DNA from 2 places in the Geobacillus uzenensis genome. Region 2 is predicted to be linked to the other one. Evidence: a T-box and tRNA genes for the amino acid it is inferred to sense, from the RefSeq annotation. Region 2 holds a T-box; the other holds one or more tRNA genes.
The links. The T-box of region 2 lies ahead of leuS (leucine--tRNA ligase). A T-box ahead of a tRNA ligase gene usually reads a tRNA of that ligase, here a tRNA-Leu.
Positions count from the first base shown of each region.

Region 1 (6,080 bases), on a different contig from region 2:
TCGACAAGCACGGGAACCCCATAGTCATGAGCTAGACGGACGATTTCTGTTAAATCAATCGACATCCCATAATAATTCGGGTTCGTCAATACAACGGCAGCGGCGTCGCGATGAAGGGCAAGCGCCTCTTTGATAGCTTCCACGCAAACGTGCGAAGCAACGTGCATATCGCTGTCAAACTCAGGAGAGAGAAGAACAGGGGTCGCCCCCATGAGCTGCAGTGCATGCATTACTGATTTATGGCAGTTGCGTTGCACAATGACTTTCCGCTTCTTTTCATCACATACGGCGGCGATCATCGCTAAATTTCCTGCCGTCGATCCGTTCACAAGGAAAAATGTTTCCTCGGCGCCATACAGTTCGGCTGCCAATGCCTGCGCCTCAGCAATGGCCGCTTCCGGATGGTGCAAGTCATCAAGTCCGGAAATCTCCGTCGCATCCAACGTCAATACCGAAGAAAACACATCCCCCGCCCGTTTCGAAAACACGGCGCCATATTTATGACCCGGCACGTGGAACGAAATCGGACGGCGCGCCCAATGGCGCATTAACGCGTCATATAAAGGGGTTTTTGCTTGATTCATGTTAACCCTCTTTCCTTGCTGCTCTCCTACCTACCCATCTGAATAACAAAATAATATTAACACGAACCGTCTCGAAAAGAAACGCGCACACAGCACCCAGCTGTTTTTTGCACAAAGCAAAACAAATAAAAACAGGCCCGATACAGGCCTTTACGAATAAATTTTAGAGGTCATCATTTTCCGCAGCTGCCGCACATAAAATGCGTAATTCGGATCGTCCGTATTCGTTTGCACCATTGCCCGGTGGCAATCCAAACAAAGAAAATGGCCAAAAAGAAAAATACCTTCCTCTTTTTCTTGTTCACAAACAATGCACACGTTTCCACGTTTGTTTTGGCCAATCGCCGATGTCCTCACGCTCTCCACCTCCCATCCTCTATGTTTCCCACATTGATAACATTCTATACTAGTAGATGGAAAGATTGAACGCTCCACCGCGCGCACCGGGGATTTATTTTAAGTGTTCCGAATAAAAAACGAAAGCAGCCAATTGTGCCTCAGGCACGATTGGCTGCTTTCCATTGCCTAGCAGCGACCTACTCTTGCAGGGGCGCTGGCCCCAACTACCATCGGCGCTGGAGAGCTTAACTTCCGTGTTCGGGATGGGAACGGGTGTTTCCTCTCCGCTATCACCACTAGGCGATATAATGTTGTGGGATCATTCCCTCAAAACTAGATAACCGTGTGGGGGAAGAAGCCGCGGCGCTTCCGCTTTTTGTCTAGCTCCGGCCGCCATCGGCTCCCGACGCTTCGGTCCTGCTGCGGCGGCGACAGCCTCCTCGCAGGCCCTCCAGCGCGTTTCGCCGATAGGCAGGCGGCCTCCGCTTTTCTAGGTTAAGCCCTCGATCGATTAGTATCCGTCAGCTCCACGTGTCGCCACGCTTCCACCTCGGACCTATCGACCTCGTCATCTTCGAGGGATCTTACTCGCCTAACGCGATGGGAAATCTGGCCGCCTTTCAACCGAAGACCATGCGGTCTTCGGTGTTATCCGGTATTAGCTCCGGTTTCCCGGAGTTATCCCGGTCTTGCGGGCAGGTTGCCCACGTGTTACTCACCCGTCCGCCGCTGACCAAATAAGAGCAAGCTCTCATTCGGTCCGCTCGACTTGCATGTATTAGGCACGCCGCCAGCGTTCGTCCTGAGCCAGGATCAAACTCTCCAATAGAAAGTTGATTGGCTTTGGCTTCGGCCTCAGCACCAAAGGCGCCGCGGCCTCAGCTTTTCGTATTGTCTAGCTTCGGCCGCCATCGGCTCGCGACGCTTCGGTCCTGCTGCGGCGGCGATAGCCTCCTCGCAGGCCCTCTAGCGCGTTTCGCCGATAGGCGGGCGGCCTCAGCTTTTCGTTGCGCTTCGTTTCGTTCAGTTTTCAAGGAACGAGGATGGAGCCTATCGGGATCGAACCGATGACCTCCTGCGTGCAAAGCAGGCGCTCTCCCAGCTGAGCTAAGGCCCCGTATATCCACTATCGGGAAGACAGGATTTGAACCTGCGACCCCATGGTCCCAAACCATGTGCTCTACCAAGCTGAGCTACTTCCCGCTAACGCGCTCGAGAGGATTCGAACCCCTAACCTTCTGATCCGTAGTCAGATGCTCTATCCAATTGAGCTACGAGCGCAAGTGCCGAGGGCCGGACTCGAACCGGCACGGTAGTTACCTACCCCAGGATTTTAAGTCCTGTGCGTCTGCCAATTCCGCCACCCCGGCTAATAGGCAAATAAATGGAGCGGAAGACGGGACTCGAACCCGCGACCCCCACCTTGGCAAGGTGGTGTTCTACCACTGAACTACTTCCGCTCGGATAATCATGCGGGTGAAGGGACTCGAACCCCCACGCCCGTAAAGGGCACTAGACCCTGAATCTAGCGCGTCTGCCAATTCCGCCACACCCGCAAATCAATTTTGGTGAGCCATGGAGGACTCGAACCTCCGACCCTCTGATTAAAAGTCAGATGCTCTACCTACTGAGCTAATGGCTCATAGTGATCATAACACTCTACGTACTCACGAGCTCTACCTGCCTCTTCCTCTACTAGCTGTTTCAAGGAAGCTCGATGCGTCAAGGCAACTCGCAGTTAACTCGAAGATGTATTGCTCGTTACTGAGCTAATGGCTCATAGTTGATCATAACACTCTACGTACTGATGAGCTCTACCTGCCTCTTCCTCTACTAGCTGTTTCAAGGAAGCTCAGTGCGTCGAGGCAACTCGCAGCGAACTCAAAGATGCAGCGCTCGTTACTGAGCTAATGGCTCATAATAGAAGAGTAGATCAAAGTGGTGGAGGATGACGGGATCGAACCGCCGACCCCTTGCTTGTAAGGCAAGTGCTCTCCCAGCTGAGCTAATCCTCCACAGTATTGCCTAGCGACGACCTACTCTTGCAGGGGCGCTGGCCCCAACTACCATCGGCGCTGGAGAGCTTAACTTCCGTGTTCGGGATGGGAACGGGTGTTTCCTCTCCGCTATCATCACTAGGCAATTATCTAACAGACAAGTTATATTATAATTAAATTTGTTTGTTTGTCAACACTCTTTGAATATCATTGTTGACGTTTCCGTATGCTATCATAATATAGCATGTTAAATGAGGTTTGTCAACTTATTTCGTTTTTTGTTTTATTACTAAAAGCAACGTCGTTTATTTTATATATTCTATAGCTAAAAGTCAATATGTGATATACTTCCACCACCTACGCTAACACTTAGAGGTGGGAGCTTCTCGGGTAATCCCGTCTAACGACAGGAAGTTGACCGAGCGATCCCCGTGTGCCCCACGGTTCGACATCCAGTTAGGCCATACCTAACTGTTCCAGGCCTTCCTTTTTGAGATTGAACCGAAATTCGTCTCCCATTTTCACTCCGTTTAGAAGTGGGAGATGAATTTCGGACAGAGGTTAAATAAAAATCAGTGTCGATGTGCGCCATAGGAAAGTGCTAGCGGTGTATGGTGCAAATATGATTTACCAAGGCGGTAGTAATGATCGACGATCCTTCGGTTTAAGTCTTTCCATTGGTCTGGGACAGGCGGCAATCGATCTGCCTGTTCCTGTTGCCATACTGTTTCTCCTGGAGCGATGAACCGGTTGTCAGGGATTTTCACGCCGTTGGTTACGGTTGCCCCATGCATGATCACGCAGTTTCTTCCAATTATGGAATCATAAATATTGGCGTGTTGCCCTATAAACGTATTCCGCCCGACAAATAGGGGGCCATGTACGGCTGCGTGATGCAGGACGCTGTTTTCCCCTTCAAGGTAAACGCCCCATTTTCGGCCGTTCACGTTCACATGTTCGCGTCCGGGATGTACGTGCATGAGTACATAATCTTGGATATTCGTATAAGGACCTACATAATACGGATACCCCGAATCTGCACGCAACAAATTTTTAAAGCCGATGAACACATCGTCAGCAATCGTTATGTCGCCGATAATCATCGAATCGACGCCGATGACCGCCTTTGGGCTGATTTTCGGGGCGCTGACCTGTGCGGCCTCAGCCACAGGAGGATTGTAATAGAGAATCGGATAAGAAAGCAATAAAACCGCTCCTTTCACATTTATGTTTTTCCCTTTCGAATCCTCTATTAATGTATGCAGGTCAACCGCCCCATAGTATTGATCTTCTTTCTAGATGGCTGGTGAAAAACGGTCGTTTCTCTTGAGCAATGGGGGAACGTTTGAAAGGCGCTCCTGACGCGACAAGGCTTATCTATTTGAGAAACGGGCTTGATAAGCGGCTTGCTCCCTTAAATCACCAGCCTTCTAGAAGGCCGGTGAAAAACAGCGATCTCCCCTAGCTGACGTTGGATGACGTGAAACGAGAATCTGATACCACAAGGCTTTTCAAGTTGAGAAACAAGGTGGTGAAGCAACCTGCTCCCTTAATCACCAGCCTTCTAGGGGACTGGTAAGCAACCGACTTCTTTACTTTAATCGATCTCCCCTAACAAATCGTCCCCTGCCGTTGTTCGTAGCAGGGGACGATCATTGTTATTTATGGCGCATTTGCGGGAAGAGCAGCACGTCGCGAATGGATGGCGAATTGGTCAAGAGCATGACGAGACGGTCGACGCCGATGCCGAGTCCGCCTGTTGGCGGCATGCCGTACTCGAGCGCTTCGAGGAAATCTTCGTCCATTTCGTGCGCTTCATCGTTCCCTTGTTCACGCTCTTTCAGCTGCGCTTCGAAACGTTGGCGCTGGTCAATCGGGTCGTTTAGTTCTGTAAACGCGTTCGCATGTTCACGCCCGACGATAAACAGCTCAAATCGGTCGGTAAAGCGCGGGTCGTCCGGGTTTTTCTTGGCCAATGGCGAAATTTCGACCGGATGGCCGTAAATGAACGTTGGCTGGATGAGTTGCGCTTCGACTTTTTGTTCAAAAAACTCGTTGACAATATGACCGAACGTCATGTGCGGGGCGACTTCAACCCCGTGTTCTTTCGCCAGCGCCCGCGCTTCCTCATCGTCCATTTGCCGCCAGAAGTCGACGCCGACGTACTCTTTGATCGCATCGACCATATGAAGCCGCCGCCATTCAGGCGTTAGGTCGACGATATGGTCGCCGTATTGAATTTTCGTCGTGCCAAGCACCTCTGTGGCGATGTGGGCGATCAAGTTTTCCGTCAGTTTCATGATATCGCGGAAGTCGGCGTATGCTTCGTACAGTTCAAGCATCGTAAACTCCGGGTTATGGCGGGTGGAAATGCCCTCATTCCGGAAGACGCGCCCGATTTCATACACTTTCTCCAAACCGCCGACGATGAGTCGTTTCAAATGGAGTTCGATGGCGATTCGCATATAGAGTGTCATATCAAGCGCATTATGGTGCGTAATGAACGGACGTGCAGCCGCACCGCCTGCTACGGCGTGCATCATCGGTGTTTCGACTTCTAAGTAGCCATGGCTGTCGAGATAACGCCGCATCGATTGAATAATGAGACTGCGGGTGATGAACGTCTGCTTGCTTTGCGGGTTCATAATTAGGTCGAGATAGCGCTGGCGGTAACGCTGTTCGACGTCCTTTAAGCCGTGGTACTTCTCGGGCAGCGGGCGCAATGCTTTTGTTAAAAATTCATACGACGACACTTTAATGGAAAGCTCGCCGACTTTTGTTTTGAACATCGTGCCGCGCACGCCGACGATATCGCCAAGGTCAGAGATTTTAAACAGCTCGTATTGCTGTTCGCCGACATCGTCTTGGCGAACGTAAATTTGAATTTGCCCTGTAACGTCTTGGATGTGGGCGAATCCCGCTTTGCCTTTGCCGCGTTTCGTCATGATGCGGCCAGCAACGGCAACTTCAATTTGCTGCTCTTCGAGTTCTTCTTTGGACAAATCGCCGTACAGTTCGAACAGTTCTTCCGCTTTATGCGTGCGCTCGAACCGTTTGCCAAACGGATCGACACCCAGCTCTTCGATTTTTTTTAGCTTTTCCCTGCGAACACGCAGTTGGTCGTTCAATTCTTCATGGCTCATCCTTCATTCACTCCATT
Region 1 is NZ_NEWL01000010.1:23,173-29,252, forward strand. Features, by position in the region: gene B9L21_RS15520 (aminotransferase class I/II-fold pyridoxal phosphate-dependent enzyme) at 1-584, opposite strand, end outside; gene B9L21_RS15525 (sigma factor G inhibitor Gin) at 735-941, opposite strand; rRNA gene rrf (5S ribosomal RNA) at 1,108-1,224, opposite strand; tRNA gene B9L21_RS15535 (tRNA-Ala) at 1,968-2,040, opposite strand; tRNA gene B9L21_RS15540 (tRNA-Pro) at 2,053-2,126, opposite strand; tRNA gene B9L21_RS15545 (tRNA-Arg) at 2,131-2,204, opposite strand; tRNA gene B9L21_RS15550 (tRNA-Leu) at 2,208-2,293, opposite strand; tRNA gene B9L21_RS15555 (tRNA-Gly) at 2,309-2,383, opposite strand; tRNA gene B9L21_RS15560 (tRNA-Leu) at 2,395-2,479, opposite strand; tRNA gene B9L21_RS15565 (tRNA-Lys) at 2,490-2,565, opposite strand; tRNA gene B9L21_RS15570 (tRNA-Val) at 2,863-2,938, opposite strand; rRNA gene rrf (5S ribosomal RNA) at 2,947-3,063, opposite strand; gene B9L21_RS15580 (hypothetical protein) at 3,493-4,143, opposite strand; gene lysS (lysine--tRNA ligase) at 4,579-6,063, opposite strand.
Region 1: it has a tRNA-Leu gene. The T-box ahead of leuS (leucine--tRNA ligase) is inferred to sense a tRNA for this amino acid. The anticodon was not compared.

Region 2 (6,080 bases):
TTGCCGGCAAAATCGCCTGACCCGGCGGCGCTGCAAAACGTGCAGCCGCCGTATGCCACCGTCCCGTCGCGGTTTGGGCAGTCAAAGCCGCCATCGAGCGCGACTTTAAACACTTTATGTCCGAACGTCTGGCGCAAATGGTAGTTCCACGTATGATACCGTTTATGGTCATTGGTATACGGAAACGGGTTTGCGTGCATGAATACCGCTTCCCTCCTTGCTTTGAAAAATGCCGTCATCCTTGCATTGTACCATGGATGGCGGCAAAAAGCGATCGCTGCCAATCATTGACGTGATACGGATGACGACAGCGGCGCATAGTAAACATGAGGGAACATTACGAAAAGGGGTGAACGCATGGCGACAAGACAATCGGTCGAAGAGTTTTTGCAGCGGTGTGAAGATGTGATCCGCTTTGCGAAAGAACAATATACCGAAGCGCAAAAGCAAGAGCATTACAACCTCACCGAATATACGAACGCCCAGCAAATGCTCGAGCAAACGGTCAACGACTTGGCGCACTTGGCGTTAAGCTGCAACGCCCAGCAGCGTGAGCAGCTGCACCGGATGCGGCTTCAGCTTGAGCAGCTGCAAAACGAAATGATCTTGCTTGACCGCTAAAGACAGCGGCAAGTGAAAGCCCCGCCATTCACACCGGCCAGAAGGAAGGCAAAGAAACGGCGGGGAAACAGAAGTGAGGAGGGACGACATGAAGCGGCGCCTGAAACAAACGAACCCGGAACAAAAAACGCGCAACGGCCGAAACAATAACGATCTTGAACTGGGCCAAGATTTCGATCCGGTCAAACTGGCGAAAAAGCAGTACGAACAAACGGGCGGACAGCCGATCCGCTCCAAACAGCGCAACGGGTGAGGTACGTTAAACAACGAGGGGGCATCCTGCTGCCCTCGTTGTTTATTATGACGTTTTTGATTGCTTTTTTCTCCTTTCCCCCCTACAATTAGTTTGGGAACCGAAAGAAATGAAGCAAAGGATGATGACCGATGCCCCGTGCGCTTTGGTGGCTGCTTGTCGGTATGGCGCTTAATGTGACAGGGGGGTCTTTTTTATGGCCGCTCAATACGATTTATTTGCACGAACAGCTTGGCCAGCCGCTTGCGGTGGCGGGCGCGGTGCTGATGCTCAACTCCGGCGGCAGCGTCGTCGGCAGCATAGTCGGCGGTGTTTTGTTTGACCGGATCGGCGGGTTTCGCTCCCTCCTTGCCGGGGCCTGTTTGACGATGGCGGCCTCGGCCGGCTTGAGCGTTTGGCACGGCTGGCCGCATTATGCGATGTTTTTGGCGCTGCTTGGCATCGGCAGCGGCATCGTTTTTCCGGTGGCATCGGCGTATGCGGGCGCGATTTGGCCGGAAGGGGGACGGCGGGCGTTCAACGCCTTGTATGTGGCGCAAAACGTCGGGGTCGCCATCGGTTCGGCGCTCGGCGGGCTTGTCGCCTCCTATTCCTTTTCGTTCGTGTTTTTCGCCAATCTGTTGCTCTATGTCGCGTTTTTGGTGATCGTCACGGCCGGCTTGCGGCGCATCCCGCTTTTGCCCGCACCGAGAACGAAACGATCCCGAGAAGTGGAAAAACCGCCATCCCGCGCCGTCGGGTGGGCGCTCGCTCTCCTTTGCGGCGGCTATGGGTTGTGCTGGGTGAGCTATGTGCAATGGTCGACGACGATCGCCGTTTATACCCGGGAACTTCATTTGCCGGTCCATCAATACAGCTTGCTTTGGACGATCAACGGCGCGTTGATCGTCTTGGCGCAGCCGGTGCTGTCGCGGGTGATCCGCCGCTTCATGCCGGGGATGAAGCGGCAAATGGTGATCGGGTTTGCCATTTTCGCCGTTTCGTTTGCCATGCTGTTTGACGCCGATTCGCTCGGTGAGTTTGCCGCTTCGATGGTGGTCCTCACCATCGCCGAGATGATCGTCTGGCCGGCGATTCCGGCAGTCGTGAGCGGGCTCGCGCCGCAAGGGAAGGCCGGATTTTACCAAGGAATCGTCAACGGCACGGCTACGGCCGGACGGATGATCGGGCCGGTCATCGGCGGGTGGGCGGCTGACACCTTAGGCATGAAGCCGCTCATCGGGCTGCTCGTCGCGTTTGCGTTGTTGGCGGTTGCCGCGGCGCTGTTGTACGACCGCTGGCTGCCAAAGCCGACAGAGAAGACCGGGAAAAAAACAGCAGCGACGATATAGGTTTCGGCTTGCAATCGATCGACAAATTTTTTAAAATAATAATTAAATTTGTCATTTCGGACGCAAAGAAACGTGCGAATAACGGTGAAGAGGAGCAGTAGCGGGCCTGGCGGACGGCAGAGAGTTGACGGCTGGTGCGAGTCAACCGAAGCGGGCTCGTGAACTCGCCTCGGAGTTGCCGGCGCGAACAGCGCTGCTTACTAACGCCGGCCGTGAATCCGCGTTAAGGAACAAAGCGGGTGCGCCATAGGCGCGCCAAAAAGGGTGGTACCGCGGGAAGTGTGCCTCTCGTCCCTTTTCATGGGGATGGGGGGTTTTTTTATACATATTTCCGTCAATGATGCAAATGCAGAAACCGATAGGAGGAGTATGACGATGAGTTTCAACCATCGCGAAATCGAGAAAAAATGGCAAAATTATTGGGAAGAGCAGAAGACGTTCCGCACCCCGGATGAAAGCGACAAACCGAAGTTTTACGTGTTGGATATGTTTCCGTATCCGTCCGGCGCCGGCTTGCACGTCGGCCATCCGGAAGGGTATACGGCGACTGACATTTTGGCGCGCATGAAGCGGATGCAAGGGTACAACGTCCTTCACCCGATGGGCTGGGACGCGTTCGGGCTGCCGGCCGAGCAATATGCGCTTGATACCGGCAACGACCCGGCCGAGTTTACGCAAAAAAACATCGACAATTTCCGCCGGCAAATTAAGTCGCTTGGTTTTTCGTATGATTGGGATCGGGAAATTAACACGACCGACCCGAACTATTACAAATGGACGCAATGGATTTTCTTGAAGCTGTACGAAAAAGGGCTTGCGTATATAGATGAGGTGCCGGTCAACTGGTGTCCGGCGCTCGGCACGGTGCTGGCAAACGAGGAAGTCATCAACGGCCGCAGCGAGCGCGGCGGGCATCCGGTCATCCGCAAGCCGATGCGGCAATGGATGCTGAAAATTACGGCTTATGCCGACCGGCTGCTCGAAGATTTAGAAGAGCTCGACTGGCCGGAAAGCATCAAGGAGATGCAGCGCAACTGGATCGGCCGCTCGGAAGGGGCGGAAATCGAGTTTGCTGTCGACGGCCATGACGAGTCGTTCACGGTGTTTACGACGCGGCCGGATACGCTGTTTGGCGCAACGTACACGGTGCTGGCGCCGGAGCATCCGCTCGTTGAGAAAATTACAACGCCGGAGCAAAAACAAGCCGTTGACGCCTACTTGAAGGAAGTGCAAAGCAAAAGCGACCTCGAGCGCACCGACTTGGCGAAAGAAAAGACGGGCGTATTCACCGGTGCGTACGCCGTTCATCCAGTGACCGGCGCTCGGCTTCCGATTTGGATCGCCGACTACGTGTTGATGGGCTACGGCACGGGGGCGATCATGGCCGTCCCGGCGCACGATGAGCGCGACTATGAGTTCGCGAAAACATTCAACTTGCCGATCAAAGAAGTCGTGGCCGGCGGGAATGTCGAAAACGAGCCGTACACCGGCGACGGGGAGCACATCCACTCCGAGTTTTTGAACGGCTTGAACAAACAAGAAGCGATCGAAAAAATGATCGCGTGGCTTGAAGAGCATGGAAAAGGGCGGAAAAAAGTGTCGTACCGGCTGCGCGACTGGCTGTTCAGCCGTCAGCGCTACTGGGGCGAGCCGATTCCGGTCATCCATTGGGAAGACGGAACGATGACGACCGTGCCGGAGGAAGAATTGCCGCTTGTCCTGCCGAAAACGGATGAAATCCGTCCGTCGGGAACGGGCGAATCGCCGCTTGCCAACATCGAAGAATGGGTCAACGTCGTCGACCCGAAAACGGGCAAAAAAGGGCGGCGTGAGACGAACACGATGCCGCAATGGGCGGGAAGCTGCTGGTATTATTTGCGCTACATCGATCCGCATAACGACAAACAGCTCGCCGATCCGGAAAAATTGAAACAATGGCTGCCGGTTGACGTCTACATCGGCGGGGCAGAGCATGCGGTGTTGCACTTGCTGTACGCCCGCTTCTGGCATAAAGTGCTGTACGACCTTGGCATCGTGCCGACGAAAGAGCCGTTCCAAAAGCTGTTTAACCAAGGGATGATTTTAGGCGAAAACAACGAAAAAATGAGCAAATCAAAAGGCAACGTCGTCAATCCGGACGATATCGTCGAAAGCCATGGCGCCGATACGCTCCGGTTGTACGAAATGTTCATGGGGCCGCTTGAAGCGTCGATCGCCTGGTCGACGAAAGGGCTTGACGGAGCGCGCCGGTTTTTGGACCGCGTCTGGCGTCTGTTTGTCACTGAAAATGGCGAACTGAACCCGAACATCGTCGACGAGCCGGCGAACGACCAGCTTGAGCGCGTCTATCATCAAACGGTGAAAAAAGTGACGGAAGACTACGAAGCCTTGCGCTTCAACACCGCCATCTCACAGCTGATGGTGTTCATTAACGAAGCGTATAAAGCCGAGCAGATGAAAAAAGAATATATGGAAGGGTTCGTCAAGCTTTTATCGCCGGTTTGCCCGCATATCGGCGAAGAGCTGTGGCAAAAGCTTGGCCACACGGACACGATCGCTTATGAATCGTGGCCGGCGTATGACGAAGCAAAACTGGTCGAAGACGTCGTGGAAATCGTCGTCCAAATCAACGGCAAAGTGCGGGCGAAGCTCAACGTGCCGGCTGACTTATCGAAAGAGGCGCTCGAAGAACGGGCGCTTGCCGATGAAAAAATCAAAGAGCAGCTTCAAGGCAAAACGGTGCGCAAAGTGATCGCCGTCCCCGGCAAGCTCGTCAATATCGTTGCCAACTAACAAGACGGGCGGGACGGCGGGTCCGCCGCCCCCCTCTTATACGGATGAAAGGAGCGAACTTGGATGGAAGAAATCAAAGAGATCACTCCGGCCGAGGTGAAGGAAAAGCTTGAACGCGGTGAAAAGCTGAACATTGTCGATGTGCGCGAAGACGAGGAAGTCGCCTTCGGCATGATTCCGGGCGCCAAACATATCAAAATGGGTGACATCCCGAACCGGTTGGATGAACTCGATAAAAACGAAGAATACATTTTCGTCTGCCGCTCCGGGCGGCGGAGCGAAAACGTCTGCCATTACTTGCAGGAGCTCGGCTACCGCGTCCGCAACATGACCGGCGGCATGCTCGAGTGGGAAGGGGAAACGGTGCCGAAGCAATAATGGTCCCGCCTTCACCCGGTTATGATGACCGTCCGCCTTCCACTCAGCATTCGCCCACGGGGTCGGGGTGAAAGAAGCGGCGAAAGACGAGCATCCGCCGCCGACCGTGATCGCTCTTTAACCCGCTGCCCGATGGAAGTAGGGCGGATGGGGCTGACCCAAAAGGTCGTCTGCCTTTAAGATAGGAGCAACATATAGTGTGTCAGAAACAATCAGCACGTATATATAGCGGCGAAAGGGGGGCCTAATCCTTTTTGGCCCCCTCAATTAGCGACGCGTTCATTCCATCGTGAGAGACACGGCCTCAAGGAAGGGTTCGGCGCGCGTGTCATCGTGAGAACAAGGGGGTCCCGCTTCATATGGGACACCCTCGTTTTTTGTTTTTTCAGGCAGGACTTTCCCTCCCCATGTGGAAAACAGAAAAGAAAACAGGAGGAGCGGCATGTATAAAGTGAAAGTGTTTGACAAAGAACATGAGAAAGATTTAGAAGCGGCCGTCAACGATTTTCTAGCCCGCCTGAAAGACGGGCAGCTGATTGATGTCAAATACAGCGTGGCGGCGATGGAGTCAGAAGGCGAGCAAATTTATTGCTTTTCCGCCATGGTCATTTACCGGACGTAATGGGCCGGGCCGCCCCGGTTGCAGGTGTGGAGCCGGAACGCCGAGTTGTTTGTAAGAGGCTTGGCGGTCCGCTTTTTGCCGG
Region 2 is NZ_NEWL01000002.1:56,320-62,399, forward strand. Features, by position in the region: gene B9L21_RS01815 (TIGR01212 family radical SAM protein) at 1-200, opposite strand, end outside; gene B9L21_RS01820 (YtzC family protein) at 358-621, shown strand; gene B9L21_RS01825 (hypothetical protein) at 710-874, shown strand; gene B9L21_RS01830 (MDR family MFS transporter) at 1,006-2,205, shown strand; T-box leader at 2,281-2,504, shown strand; gene leuS (leucine--tRNA ligase) at 2,581-4,998, shown strand; gene B9L21_RS01840 (rhodanese-like domain-containing protein) at 5,062-5,376, shown strand; gene B9L21_RS01845 (sporulation protein Cse60) at 5,819-5,998, shown strand.